Regions from separate parts of the Serratia plymuthica genome, predicted to be linked through region 1. Evidence: predicted binding sites of a transcription regulator. Region 1 holds the regulator's gene; the other holds the start of a gene.
The links. Region 1 encodes CRP, which controls carbon source genes, mostly activating them, when cyclic AMP is high. Its sites were predicted from a motif close to ATGTGANNNNNNTCACAT; they were not measured.

Region 1 (7,596 bases):
TTTCTGCGGTGGCTGCGCGCCAGCCACGGCGAAGTGCCGACGGCGGCGGTTGGCGTCTCGCTCGGCGGCAACATGCTGGCCTGCTACCTGGCGCAGCAAGGGGCAGAGAGCCTGTTGCAGGCGGCGGTGATCGTGTCCGCTCCGCTGATGCTGGAGCCCTGCTCATTGCGCATGGATCAAGGGTTTTCGCGCGTTTATCAGCGCTATCTGCTCGGGCAGTTGAAACAAAACGCCACCCGCAAGCTGCTGCACTACCCCGATACCCTGCCGCTCAAACTGCCGCAACTCCGGGCGCTGCGCCGTATCCGCGATTTTGACGATGCCATAACCTCACGCGTCCACGGCTTTAGCGACGCCACCGATTACTACCGCCGTTGCAGCGCGCTGCCGCTGTTACCGGCAATTCAGACGCCGCTGCTGATCATCCATGCCAAGGACGATCCCTTCATGACCGACGCAGTGATCCCCGACATCGCCGGCCTGCCGCGCAACATTGAATACCAGTTGACCGAGTTTGGCGGCCACGTCGGCTTTGTCGGCGGCACTTTAAGCAAACCCCACATGTGGCTGGAATACCGCATTCCATCCTGGCTTTCCCCTTATCTGGAACCCGCAACGTGATTATCCCCTGGAAAGAACTGGAAACCGAGACGCTGAACAGCCTGATCGAATCCTTTGTGCTGCGCGAGGGCACCGACTACGGCGAACACGAACGTTCGCTGGAGCAGAAAGTGGAAGACGTTCGCCGCCAGTTGCAAAACGGCGAAGTGCTGCTGGTGTGGTCAGAACTGCATGAAACCGTCAACATCATGCCACGCGGGCAGTTCCGCGCCGGGCAGGAAGAAATTTAGTGTCAGCCGGTTCTATGACTGACGGAAAAAATCAGGTAACAATGAACCATTGCAAACCCGCGCGCGGAATTTTGCCCTTGGCGAAAGGGCGTCAAACAGACCAATAACCCTACTCTGACGCCGGCGCATTTAACACGGAGTGACAACCACCATGTCCGCCAAACATCCCGTTATCGCAGTGACCGGCTCCAGCGGCGCCGGCACCACCACCACCAGCGTGGCGTTCCGCAAGATATTCCAGCAGTTGAACATCCGCGCGGCGGAGCTGGAAGGCGACAGCTTCCACCGCTATACCCGGCCGGAAATGGACGCGGCGATCCGCAAAGCGCGCGATCTGGGTCGTCATATCAGCTATTTCGGGCCGGAGGCCAACGACTTCGGCCTGCTGCAGCAGAGCTTTATCGAGTACGGCAAGAACGGTACCGGACGGTCACGCAAATATCTTCATACCTACGACGAAGCGGTGCCCTATAACCAGGTACCCGGCACCTTTACGCCGTGGGAGGCGCTGCCGGCGCCGACCGACGTGCTGTTCTATGAAGGGTTGCATGGCGGCGTGGTTACCGACCATACCGACGTGGCCAAACATGTCGATCTGCTGGTCGGCGTGGTACCGATCGTTAACCTGGAGTGGATCCAAAAGCTGATCCGCGATACCGGCGAGCGCGGCCATTCACGTGAGGCGGTGATGGATTCGGTCGTGCGTTCGATGGAGGACTATATCAACTACATCACGCCGCAGTTTTCGCGCACCCACATCAACTTCCAGCGCGTGCCGACGGTCGATACCTCCAACCCGTTCGCCGCCAAAGCCATCCCTTCACTGGATGAAAGCTTTGTGGTGATTCATTTCCGTGGTCTGGATCAGATCGATTTCCCTTACCTGCTGGCGATGCTGCAAGGATCTTTTATCTCGCACATCAATACGCTGGTCGTGCCGGGCGGCAAAATGGGGCTGGCGATGGAGCTGATCATGGCGCCGCTGGTGCAGCAACTGCTGGAAGGCAAAAAAATCGAGTAATGGGCCGGTGCGCGGCGGCAGGCCGCGCCCCTTTCTGCTCGCGTTTTACGCCACGGCGCGGATTTCAAAGCTGTGGGTCACGCTGGCGGCCTTGTTCAGCATCAGCGATACCGAACAATATTTCTCGGCGGAGAGATTCACCGCACGTTCCACGATCTTGTCGGTCAGATCTTTGCCGGTCACGATAAAATGCAGGTTGATATGGGTAAATACGCGCGGCGCTTCTTCACGCCGTTCGGAGGTCAGTTTCACCTCGCAATCACGCACGTCATTCCGCCCTTTTTTCAGGATCGACACCACGTCGATAGCGCTGCATCCGCCCACCGACATCAGCACCATTTCCATTGGGCTGGGTGCTTTATCGCCGGCGTTGCCATCCATCAATACCTGATGACCGGACGAGGACTCACCCAGAAACGTCAACCCTTCTACCCACTTAACTCTCGCCTGCATGCTGGTCACTCCGGTTAATTTCTTAAAATCAGGGTACGCTTTCGCATAGAAACTGGCAACGGAACCTGATGCTAATCATGCGCGAGCAAGACAACACGAGACACCCGCCTCACTCTGTGCTACAAACAGAGCCGCAATAAATCTTTCCGGGACACTGATTTCAGGGAAACTCCCAGAGAAAGGCTCCTTTACCGGTATGTTAATAGAATGTAGCTTGCAGCGCTCCCGGCAAGTTAATATGCTAGAGCGACAGCGTATATTCATGACACGCCTCAAAACCTGCTGCCAGCCACCCTTAAAACAACGGCGACAGCACGTTTTACAGGGAACTCTGACCCCTGTGACACAAGGCAGCGATAACAACAGAGGATAACAGCGAATGGTTCTCGGCAAACCGCAAACAGACCCTACACTCGAATGGTTCCTGTCTCATTGCCATATCCACAAATATCCATCCAAAAGTACGCTGATTCACCAAGGTGAAAAAGCCGAAACGCTTTACTACATCGTAAAAGGCTCCGTCGCGGTGCTGATTAAAGATGAAGAAGGTAAAGAGATGATCCTGTCCTACCTTAACCAGGGGGATTTCATCGGCGAGCTTGGATTATTTGAAGAAGGCCAGGAGCGTAGCGCCTGGGTCAGGGCGAAGACCGCCTGTGAAGTGGCTGAGATTTCCTACAAGAAATTCCGCCAGCTGATTCAGGTCAACCCGGATATCCTGATGCGCCTGTCAGCGCAGATGGCAAGCCGCCTGCAAGTAACCTCGGAGAAAGTGGGTAACCTCGCCTTCCTGGACGTTACCGGCCGCATCGCGCAAACGTTGCTGAACCTGGCGAAGCAGCCCGATGCCATGACTCACCCAGACGGCATGCAGATCAAAATCACCCGCCAGGAAATTGGCCAGATCGTCGGTTGTTCACGTGAAACCGTCGGCCGCATTCTGAAAATGCTGGAAGATCAAAACCTGATCTCCGCCCACGGCAAAACCATTGTCGTTTACGGCACGCGTTAATCACTGAAAAAACGGCGCGATGATTCGCGCCGTTTTTTTATGCCCCGGCCGATCATGTGGCGTCGACTGATTTACCACCCGGAAGTCAATTACGCACTGCGGCAAACGCTGGTGCTGTGTCTGCCAGTGCTCTTTGGTCTGCTGATCGGCCACCTGCAACTCGGCCTGCTGTTTTCCCTGGTTCCCGCCTGCTGTAACATCGCCGGGCTGGACACACCCCACAAACGTTTTTTCAAACGCCTGATCGTCGGCGGCTCACTGTTTGCACTCAGCAGCCTGTTGCTGCAGCAGGCGTTGCTGTGGCAACTGCCGCTGCCGGCGTTGATGCTCGGCCTGGCTCTGCTGCTCGGCGTCAGCGGCGAAATCAGCCCGTTGCATGCCCGCCTGCTCCCCGCCGCGTTGATCGCCGCCATCTTTTCGCTCAGCATGGCCGGCACGGTACCGCTGTGGTACGCCCCCGTGCTGTATGTGGTGGGGACGGCCTGGTACGGCCTGTTCACCTGGTTCTGGTTCAAGCTGTGGAAAGAACAGCCGATGCGCGAATCGCTGAGCCAGCTTTATCTGGAACTGGCGGACTACTTCGAAGCCAAGTATTCCCTGTTAACCCAACATACCGATCCGCAAACCGCGTTACCGCCACTGCTGGTGCGCCAGCAAAAAGTGATGGACCTGATCAGCCTGCTGTATCAGCAGCTCAACTTTTTGCCGCACGCCAATAATCTCGAGCAAAAACGCCTGCAGCGAACCTTTCAGGTCGCGCTGGATTTACAGGAACACATTACCGTCAGCCTGCACCTGCCGGAAGAAGTGCAAAAGTTGGTGGAGCAGAGCCAGGCCGAGGCGATTATCCGCCGCAATGCGCAGGTGATTGCCGGCCGGTTGCGCACGGTGGCGCACGATATTCTCTACCATCAATACTCCCAGCGCTTCAGTATGACCCACGAGCTGGCGGCCCTGGAAAAAGTGGCAGCACAACACCCCGACAACCCGGTGGGCCAGTTCTGTTACTACCACTTCAGCCGCATCGCTCGCCTGCTGCGCACCCAGCATCCGTTATATCGCCGTGATCTGATGGCCAATCAAAACCGCCTGCCGTTCTGGCCGGCGCTGTTCAGCTACCTGTCACTCAAATCCAACGCCCTGCGCAATGCGGCCCGGTTAGGCGTGATGTTGGCGGCAGGCAGCAGCCTGGGCATGTTTTTCAACCTGCCAAAGCCTTACTGGATCCTGCTGACCATCATGCTGGTAAGCCAGAACGGCTATAACGCGACTCGGGTACGCATCCAGCACCGTGCGCTCGGCACATTGGCCGGGCTGGTGATCGCCGCCGGGTTGCTGCAATTGCAAATGCCCGAGGGCGCGACCCTGAGCGTGATGTTGGTCATCACGCTGGCAGCCTATCTGGTTTCGCGTAAAAACTACGGGCTGGCGGTGATAGGCTTTACGGTGACGGCGGTCTATACCCTGCAACTGCTGGCGTTGAACGGCACGCATTTCCTGATCCCTCGTCTGATCGATACCCTGATCGGTTGCGTGTTGGTGTTCGGCGGCACCATCTGGCTGTGGCCACAATGGCAAAGCGGCCTGCTGCGCAAGAACGCCCATCAGGCGCTGGAGAAAGATCAACAGGCGCTGCGCCTGCTGCTGGAAGAGCAGGAACCCGATCCCAGCGCGCTGGCTTACGCGCGCATGCAGGTGAACCAGGCGCACAACGCGCTGTTCACCTCGCTCAACCAGGCGATGCAGGAGCCGGGGTTTGAATCCAGCTATCTGGCAGATATGCGCCTGTGGGTGACGCACAGTCAATTTATTGTCGAACACCTGAACGCCATGACCATTCTGGCGCGCGAGCACTATATGCTGACGCCGAAGCTGGCGCAGGAGTATCTGCAAACCTGCGAGATCGCGCTGCAAAGCTGCCAGCAGCGGCTGGAATACGACGGGCCGAGCGGCAGCAACAGCATCATGCAGCCACCGGATTTGCACCCGGAAATGCCGGTCACCGAGATGGAGCGCCACCTGCGCCGCATCCTGTCTCACCTGAGCGTCATGCACACCATTTCGTCGCTGGCCTGGCGCCAGCGCCCGCATCACGGCATCTGGCTGAAACGCAAACTGCGCGATCAATAAGGGCGCCCTGCGGCGCCCCTTGTCATCCCGAGATAAGATTAAGCGTTAATCACGTCCTGCACCGCCAGTTCAAACAGCGCCATGCCATCGTCGATGTCTTTCAGCTCCACAACCAGCGAAGGCGCAAAGCGGATCACATTAGGGCCGGCGTTGAGGATCATCAGCCCACGCGCGGCGGCGGCGGTGAGGAAATCGCGCGCCTTGCCGTGATACGCTGGCGTCAGTTCGGCGCCAATCAGCAGGCCCATACCGCGAATGTCGCTGAAAATACCGTATTTCTCGCCGATTTTCCGCAATGCCTGCACGTACAGAAGATGACGCTGTTCGATGCCGCTCAGCACTTCCGGGGTATTGATCACGTCCAGCGCCGCTTCCGCCACCGCACAGGCCAGCGGATTACCGCCGTAAGTGGTGCCATGGGTGCCCACCTGCATCACCGAAGCAATCTCTTCCGTGGTCAGCATGGCGCTGACCGGGAAACCGCCGCCCAACGCTTTGGCGGTGGTGAGAATATCCGGCGTCACGCCATAATGCATATAGGCGAACAGTTTGCCGCTGCGCCCCATGCCGCTTTGCACTTCGTCGAACACCAGCAGTGCCTGGTGCTTATCGCACAGTTCGCGCACGCCTTTGAGGAATTCAGCGTCCACCGGGGTTATCCCGCCTTCGCCCTGAATAGGTTCCATCACCACCGCGCAGGTATGATCGTCCATCACCGCTTTTACCGCCGCCAGATCGTTGAACGGCACGTGCACGATATCCGCCGGTTTTGGGCCAAAACCATCGGAATACTTGGCCTGCCCGCCCACCGAAACGGTGAACAGCGTACGGCCGTGAAAGGCGTTATAAAACGCGATGATTTTGGTTTTATAGGGGCTGTGGCGGTTAATGGCGTAATGACGCGCCAGCTTGAAGGCCGCTTCATTGGCTTCCGCGCCTGAGTTGGCGAAAAATACCCGATCGGCAAAGGTGGCATCAATCAGTTTGCCTGCCAGGCGCAGTGCCGGCTCATTGGTGAAGACGTTGCTGGTATGCCACAAGGTTTCGCCCTGCTGCTTCAGCGCCTCAACCAAGGCAGGGTGGCAGTGCCCTAGCGCCGTGACCGCAATGCCACCGGAGAAATCGATGTACTCTTTCCCCTGCTGGTCCCACACGCGGCTGCCTTTGCCCTTCACCGGGACAAACTGGGCAGGTGCATAAACAGGCAAGATAACCTGATCAAAAGTGCTGCGGCTTACTGGGTATTTTTCGGTCATTATGGGGTCCGCCCTAAAAGTGATTCGGTATTCTCACTGCCATTAAGTGAAAATATAATCACAAAATATGCATAAAAAACCAATAAAGGGCAAATGCAAATCGTCTTCGTCGGCAAAAAAAACCTAACTGATTAACTTTTAAGAAAATTATCCAGCAGTTGGTGGCCCTGCTCGCTCAGGATGCTCTCCGGATGGAACTGCACACCCTCCAGCGCCAACTCAGGGTGGCGGATGCCCATGATTTCATCGCGAACGCCGTCGCGCTCGCTCCAGGCGGTGACTTCAAAGCAGGCCGGCAGCGTGGCGGCTTCCAGCACCAGCGAGTGGTAACGGGTAACGGTCAACGGGTTGTTCAGCCCGCGAAATACGCCGCCGTCGAGATGACGGATCGCCGAGGTTTTACCGTGCATCACCTCGCGGGCGCGCACCACCTTTGCCCCAAACGCCTGACCCAGCGCCTGATGCCCCAGGCAAACGCCGAGGATCGGCAGCTTGCCGGCAAAATGACGGATCGCGGCCAGCGAGATGCCGGCTTCGTTCGGGGTGCAGGGGCCAGGGGAGATCACCAGACGCTGCGGCGCCAGCCGTTCGATATCGGCCAGTTGCAGCTCGTCGTTACGCTTCACCAGCACCTCGGCGCCTAATTCGCAAAAGTACTGGTAAAGGTTATAGGTAAAAGAGTCGTAGTTATCGATCAACAGCAGCATAGTGTTTCCAACGGACATCATCGTAGGGGGAGAATATCTCGCCCCGATTTACACGGGCGCAGTATACAACGCCCCGACAATACTGCCGCTATCGATAATTTCCGCTTACTTTTTACGGCCGCCCATGATCGAACCCAGCACGCCGCGCAGGATCTGGCGGCCGAGA
Region 2 (7,596 bases), 1.2 Mb from region 1:
GACTACATTATCGCCAGCCCGAGCACCCTCACCGGCTCCATCGGTATCTTCGGGGTAATCAATACCTACGAGCAAACGCTGGACAGCGTCGGCGTGCATACCGACGGTGTCGCAACTTCGCCGCTGGCGGATCTTGCCGTGACCAAGGCGCTGCCGCCGGAGTTCTCACAGATGATGCAGTTGAATATCGAGAACGGGTATAAAAACTTTATCGATCTGGTTGCCAAGTCGCGCAAAATGACGCCGCAACAGGTCGATCAGATAGCTCAAGGCCACGTGTGGCTCGGCAGTGACGCCAAAGCCAATGGCCTGGTCGATCAGTTGGGCGATTTCGACGATGCGGTGAAGAAAGCCGTCGAGTTGGCGAAACTGAAACAGTGGCAGCTTAACTGGTTTGTCGATACCCCAAGCCTGACCGACATGGTGCTCAGTCAGTTTGGCGTATCTATCCATGCCATGTTGCCGGCGGCCATTCAATCGATGCTGCCGGCGCCGCTGGCCTCGGTCGCCATGGCGGTGAAGGAGCAACCGGGCTTGTTCAATAATCTGAACGATCCGCAAAACCGCTATGCCATCTGTTTGACCTGCGGAGAAGTCCGCTAACAAAATATTCTTGCGCCCGGCACTCGCCGGGCTTTTTTTCTGCCGTTATCCCCCTATAATTCAGCCCATCTTATTTCTGTTAAAACAATTACTATGCAAAAAAAATCCATTTACGTCGCCTACACCGGCGGGACCATCGGCATGCAACGCTCGGAACAGGGCTACATTCCGGTTTCCGGCCATCTGCAACGTCAACTGGCACTGATGCCTGAGTTCCACCGGCCGGAAATGCCGGACTTCACCATTCATGAATACGCGCCGCTGATCGACTCGTCAGACATGACACCGGAAGATTGGCAGCACATCGCCGACGACATCAAACGCAATTACGATCGCTATGACGGCTTCGTCATTCTGCACGGCACCGACACCATGGCCTTCACCGCTTCAGCGTTGTCGTTCATGTTGGAAAATCTGGACAAACCGGTGATCGTGACCGGCTCGCAAATCCCCCTGGCGGAACTGCGCTCAGACGGGCAAACCAACCTGCTGAATTCGCTCTACCTGGCCGCCAATCATCCGGTAAATGAAGTCAGCCTGTTCTTCAACAACAAGCTGTTTCGGGGCAATCGCACCACCAAAGCGCATGCCGACGGTTTTGACGCCTTTGCTTCGCCCAATCTGCCGCCGCTGCTGGAAGCCGGGATTCACATCCGCCGCCAGAACGGTATCGACAGCCCCGTTTGCAACGGTGAATTGCAGGTCCACAACATTACGCCGCAACCGATCGGCGTGGTGACGATTTATCCGGGGATTTCCGGCGCTGTGGTACGCAACTTCCTCCTGCAACCGGTGAAAGCGCTGATTTTGCGCTCTTATGGCGTGGGCAATGCGCCGCAAAAAGCGGAGCTTGTCGATGAATTACGTGATGCCTCTGAACGTGGCATCGTGGTGGTGAACCTGACGCAGTGCATCTCCGGCCGGGTGAACATGGAAGGTTATGCTACCGGTAATGCCTTGGCCCATGCAGGGGTCATCAGCGGCTTTGACATGACCGTCGAAGCGGCGTTGACTAAACTGCATTATTTGCTGAGCCAACCGCTGACGCCGGAGCAAATCCGCAGTCAGATGCAGCAAAATCTGCGCGGCGAGCTGAGCATTACCGGCTAACCCTGCCCAGATACGGAGCCAAGATGAAAACAGCCCTGTTGTTAATCGATTTGCAAAATGATTTTTGCCCCGGCGGCGCATTGGCGGTGACGGACGGCGATGCCGCCGTTATCGCCGCCAATCAGGCGATAGCCGCCTGCGTGGCACGCGGCGAACCGGTGGTCGCTTGCCAGGACTGGCACCCTGCCAATCACCGCAGTTTTGCGGTGAATTCAGACGCCGAAGTAAACACATTGGGTGAACTGGATGGATTGCCGCAGGTGTGGTGGCCGGTGCACTGTGTGCAGGAAAGCCCAGGGGCGGAACTTCATCCACAGTTGCACCGACAGGCCATTGTCGAGGTGTTCCGTAAAGGCCAAAACCCGGATATCGACAGCTACAGCGCATTCTTTGACAACGGCCACCGTGCGCAAACCGCGCTGGACGGCTGGTTGAGGTCTCAGGGCGTCACCCGGTTGGCCATCATGGGGCTGGCGACCGATTACTGCGTGAAATTCAGCGTTCTGGATGCGCTGGAGCTTGGGTATGAGACCGCAGTCATTACCGACGGCTGCCGTGGCGTCGATTTGCAACCAGGCGATAGCCAGAAAGCGTTCCTGGCGATGGAACAGGCCGGTGCACGGCTAGTTACCCTGTCACAATTCATCGCACATTAATTCCATCGGGCGCCCAACGCGCCCGCCTCTTCTCCCCCGCGCAAATCTCGATATCGCTCACATTTCAACCATTCCCCTGTAATGACATCTTGTTCGTGCGCGTTGCTTTTGCTGTTATGACAGCTGATGCCTTGGCATCAATGGGTTATACGCATCCGGGGCCCCTTTGAGCCCGGCTTTATATTACCGCCTGAGGCGGTTTCGGTCGGCCTTGTCGACCAAAGGAGATAACATGGCATTACCCCGTAAACTGCTGCCTTTGCTGGTAGCGGTGCAGTTAGGTATGGCCGGCGTCGGCATGGCTCACGCGGCTTCTTACCTGTCAGTCGGCTATTTTAACGGTGGCGGCGATGTCACTGCCGGCCCCGGCGGCGATATCAACAAGCTGGACGTCACCCAAATCACCCACCTCAACTACTCTTTCGGCCTGATTTACAACAACGAGAAAGAGGAAACCAACCCGGCGTTGAAAGACCCGGCGCGTCTGCATCAGATCTATTTATCGCCGAAGGTTGAGGCCGATCTAAAACTGTTGCCGGTGTTGCGCAAACAAAACCCGGAGTTGAAGGTGCTGCTTTCCGTCGGCGGTTGGGGAGCACGCGGTTTTTCCGGCGCCGCCGCCACACTGGAAAGCCGGGCAATCTTTATCCGCTCGGTACAACAGGTGATTAAACGCTATCAACTCGACGGCATCGATCTCGACTGGGAATACCCGGTCAACGGCGCCTGGGGCCTGGTCGAAAGCCAACCGGCGGATCGAGCCAACTTCACCCTGCTGCTGGGAGAACTGCATAAGGCGCTGGATAAAGGGAAATTGCTGACCATCGCCGTCGGCGCCAACGCCAAAAGCCCGCAGGAATGGGTCGATGTGAAAGGCATTGCGCCCTATCTCGATTACATCAACCTGATGACCTACGACATGGCGTATGGTACCCAGTATTTCAATTCCAACCTGTATGACTCCAAACAGTGGCCAACCGTCGCCGCCGCCGATCGTTATAGCGCCAATTTTGTGGTGGATAACTATCTGGCTGCCGGACTGAAGCCCGCACAGTTGAACCTGGGTATCGGTTTTTACGGCCGGGTACCTAAACGGGCTACGGAGCCGGGCATCGATTGGGATAAACCGGATGCGGCTAAAAATCCGGTTACCCACCCCTATTTTTCCGCGCGGGAAACCGCCGTGTTCAAATCGTTGGGGTTGGATCTGACCAAGGACAGCTATTTCAAGTACAACGACATCGTCAGCAAATTGCTGAACGACCCACAACGGCGCTTCAGCGCCCATTGGGACAGCGACGCCAAAGTCCCCTATCTGACCCTGCAATCCGCCGAGGGCAAACCCTTGTTTGCGATTTCGTATGAGAATCCGCGTTCGGTCGCGATCAAAGCTGACTACATCAAAAGCAAAGGGCTGGGCGGTGCCATGTTCTGGGAGTATGGCGCAGACGACAACAATCGGCTGGCACGCCAGTTGGCAGAGTCACTGGGGATAAACGGCGGGAAACGCTAAACCACAGGGCGATGCACGCATCGCCCTGCTGTTCGATTTATTGCGGCTTCAGCTTAACCAGCGGTTCGGCAACGAACTGCTGTTTCAGTTCCTGCTTGCTCTTCATCACAATCTGACCGTCAGTGCCAATAGTCATATGTTGCGGGTCGGCATTGTTCAACGATTGCCACAGCATCACCGCCTGCAAACTGTTTTCTTTCTGTTCCGGCGTCAGCGCAACGCCGTCCGGCCATTTGCCCAATTCTACGGCCTGCACCAGGCGCTGATAGATTTCCGGGGTCATTGCGGCAATCAGGTCTTTCACGTCCATCAGAGCATTTCCTCACTCGTGGAAGAATAATTAGCTGAATCGATTTTTCTGGCTGAATATGCCTCAGCCGGCGGTTTTTTCGCCGCTCTCACCGTCGGTAAAACTCAGCGAAGCCGAGTTAACGCAGAAGCGCTCACCGGTAGGCTGCGGGCCATCGGGGAATACGTGGCCCAGATGAGCGTCACAGTGACCGCAGCGAATCTCGACCCGATGCATATTGTGCGAATTATCATCAATATAACGAATCGCATCGTCGGATACCGGCTCATAAAAGCTTGGCCAGCCACAGCCGGAGTCATACTTGCTGTCGGAATAGAACAGCGGATGATTGCAGCACAGGCAATGGTATACACCCTCGCGCTTGTTGTGCAGCAATTTACCGGAATACGGCGCTTCAGTGCCCCGTTGTTGGGTCACATAACGTTGGATTTCATTCAGTTCCGTGGCCGGATGGTCAGGGGTTGTGTCTTTAGCCATTTGCGTGATTCTCTGAATGTGGATAATGTCAACGAAAACAATGAGTAATAATAACAAAAAATTAACAACATTGCAGTGCTTTTTGGCCTAAACTGTAGCGCATAAAGGTCACGTCGCGACATTATGTGACACCGATCACATATATGAAGCAGGGTGACTTTATACTTAGCGGTTTGACCCCATATAACGGATGAGGCCGAACGCAAACGGAATGTGCAAGAAGCGCGCAGATCAAGCTCCGCGATTTGATTTGACGCAAGAATTGACACGATTCCGCTTGACGCTTGGTAAGGTTTTTGTAATTTTACAACCAACCTTTTATTCACTAACAAATAGCTGGTGGAATATATGACTATCAAAGTAGGTATCAACGGTTTTGGCCGTATCGGTCGCATTGTTTTCCGTGCTGCTCAAGAACGTTCCGACATCGAAATCGTTGCAATCAACGACCTGTTGGACGCAGAGTACATGGCTTACATGCTGAAATTTGACTCTACTCACGGCCGTTTCAAAGGCACTGTGGAAGTCAAAGACGGCCATCTGGTTGTTAACGGCAAAACCATCCGTGTTACCGCAGAGAAAGACCCGGCTAACCTGAAGTGGAACGAAGTGGGTGTTGACGTGGTTGCAGAAGCGACCGGTATCTTCCTGACCGACGAAACCGCACGTAAACACATCACTGCAGGCGCCAAGAAAGTTGTTCTGACCGGCCCTTCAAAAGACGCTACCCCAATGTTCGTACGTGGCGCAAACTTTGAAAAATACGCTGGCCAGGATATCGTTTCCAACGCATCTTGCACCACTAACTGCCTGGCTCCGCTGGCTAAAGTTATCAACGACAACTTCGGCATCGTCGAAGGTCTGATGACTACCGTTCACGCGACCACCGCTACTCAAAAAACCGTTGATGGCCCGTCTCACAAAGACTGGCGCGGCGGCCGCGGCGCATCCCAGAACATCATCCCTTCTTCTACCGGCGCAGCCAAAGCAGTTGGCATCGTTCTGCCAGAGCTGAAAGGCAAACTGACCGGTATGGCGTTCCGCGTTCCGACTCCAAACGTGTCTGTAGTTGACCTGACCGTTCGTCTGGAAAAAGCAGCGACCTACGAAGAAATCAAGAAAGCCATCAAAGAAGCTTCTGAAGGTTCAATGAAAGGCGTTCTGGGTTATGTTGAAGACGAAGTGGTTTCTACCGACTTCAACGGCGAAATTCTGACTTCCGTGTTCGATGCCAAAGCCGGTATCGCACTGAACGACAACTTCGTGAAACTGGTTTCCTGGTACGACAACGAAACGGGTTACTCCCACAAAGTTCTGGATCTGATCGCTCACATCTCCAAATAATGGAATGATGTAAAGCTGATAATAAGGGCGACATTTTTGTCGCCTTTTTTGTTTCTACGGCGAAAAAAAGGCTACATAATGAACGAAAAAATTTTCACCCTGCCCGTTACCGAACAAATTTCACCTTACATCAGTCAACGTCAGCTCGAAGAACTGCCGGTGGTGGTCGTATCCCACCCGAAAGTTCGCGCTGCTGTCGCGCTACAGGGCGCGCATCTGCTGGCCTGGCAACCTACCGGCGACAAACCGGTTATCTGGCTGAGCAATAACACGCCATTCAAAAAAGGGAGCGCCATTCGCGGCGGCGTGCCTATTTGCTGGCCCTGGTTTGGCCCGGTAGCACAACCCTCGCACGGTTTCGCCCGCAATCAATCCTGGAATCTGACCGCGCATGATGAAGACGACAGCGGTGTCATTCTGACCTTTACGCTGAAAGACAATGAGCAAACCCGCAAGCTGTGGCCACATGCCTTTACGCTGATTGCCCGTTTCAAGCTGGGTGAAGAATGCGAGATCGAGCTGGAGTCCCACGGCGACTACCAGGCTACCGCTGCGCTGCATACTTACTTCCAGGTCGGTGATATTGAACAAGTTAAAGTTGCAGGCCTTGGCGAACCTTATCTCGACAAAGTGGCCGGTGGAGCGGAAGCTCGCCAGACTGGGGATGTGGCGTTTATTGGCCAAACCGATCGGGTCTACACCAAGCCGGACGCGTTCAGCCTGATCAAGGATCCTGCACTACAACGCACCATTGAGGTTCATCACCATCATATGAGCGATGTCATTGCCTGGAACCCGGGCGTGGAACTGTCCTGCAGTATGGCAGATATGGCGAATGACGGTTATAAAACCATGGTTTGCGTGGAAACCGGCCGCGTCAGTAAACCACTGGTGGCCGCAGGCGAACAACCTGCACGGCTGGCGGTAACCTTCCGCTGCCGTAAAAACGCCTGATGCTCTCAGGGCGACAAACCGCTCGCCCTGCTTAGCTCCCTTCTCCGACCACCCAACCCCCTACCCACACGATATCAGCATCATTTAATGCACCACAGATGTGCAAAAGGGGCACGAATGCCCCTTTTCAATGCAGTCATTGCACAATGTTTGTGCAATTTGATTTTAGAAGCTGTAGCTCACACCCGTCATCAACAACCCGGTGTAAGATTTATCAACCATTGGGCTGTCTTTGACTTCATCAGACAGTTGGATGTAACGCCCGGTGAAGAAAGCATTCCAGTCCTTGTTGATCTGATAGTTGGCGCTCAGCTCAACGTAAGGTGCCCAACTGTCGCCTGGCGTGTAGCTGTCCAGACCGCTGCGGCGAGATTCGTGATCGCTGACACCATAGTAGTATTTGTTCTGGTTTTTGCTGCTCCACATCACGCCCACGCCAGGAACCAGAGTCAAAGCGTCTAAATCGAATTTGTAGAGATAGGCGACATCCCCCATCAGACCGTTGCTGTTGTTCAGCATATCACCGGTAAATGTGGTGCGGATCGAGCCCCATTCGGCATTATGGGTATAAGCCAGGCCAGCCATCAACGTACCGCGACGTTTATCCAGGCGTTTCATGCGATCGTCGT

Region 2: a site for CRP is predicted at 4,793-4,810, ahead of msrB (peptide-methionine (R)-S-oxide reductase MsrB). Genes of this name have one in related genera too.

What each region holds. Positions count from the first base shown of each region.
Region 1 is NZ_CP068771.1:3,867,332-3,874,927, reverse strand. Features, by position in the region: gene JK621_RS18000 (hydrolase) at 1-621, shown strand, start outside; gene JK621_RS17995 (YheU family protein) at 618-851, shown strand; gene JK621_RS17990 (phosphoribulokinase) at 1,003-1,872, shown strand; gene JK621_RS17985 (OsmC family protein) at 1,918-2,325, opposite strand; gene crp (cAMP-activated global transcriptional regulator CRP) at 2,705-3,337, shown strand; gene JK621_RS17975 (YccS/YhfK family putative transporter) at 3,392-5,467, shown strand; gene argD (bifunctional acetylornithine/succinyldiaminopimelate transaminase) at 5,506-6,723, opposite strand; gene JK621_RS17965 (aminodeoxychorismate synthase component II) at 6,855-7,430, opposite strand; gene JK621_RS17960 (helicase HerA-like domain-containing protein) at 7,536-7,596, opposite strand, start outside.
Region 2 is NZ_CP068771.1:2,707,011-2,714,606, forward strand. Features, by position in the region: gene sppA (signal peptide peptidase SppA) at 1-603, shown strand, start outside; gene ansA (asparaginase) at 697-1,713, shown strand; gene pncA (bifunctional nicotinamidase/pyrazinamidase) at 1,737-2,369, shown strand; gene JK621_RS12540 (glycoside hydrolase family 18 protein) at 2,602-3,882, shown strand; gene JK621_RS12545 (YeaC family protein) at 3,920-4,192, opposite strand; gene msrB (peptide-methionine (R)-S-oxide reductase MsrB) at 4,256-4,669, opposite strand; gene gapA (glyceraldehyde-3-phosphate dehydrogenase) at 5,018-6,013, shown strand; gene JK621_RS12560 (D-hexose-6-phosphate mutarotase) at 6,092-6,967, shown strand; gene JK621_RS12565 (MipA/OmpV family protein) at 7,133-7,596, opposite strand, start outside.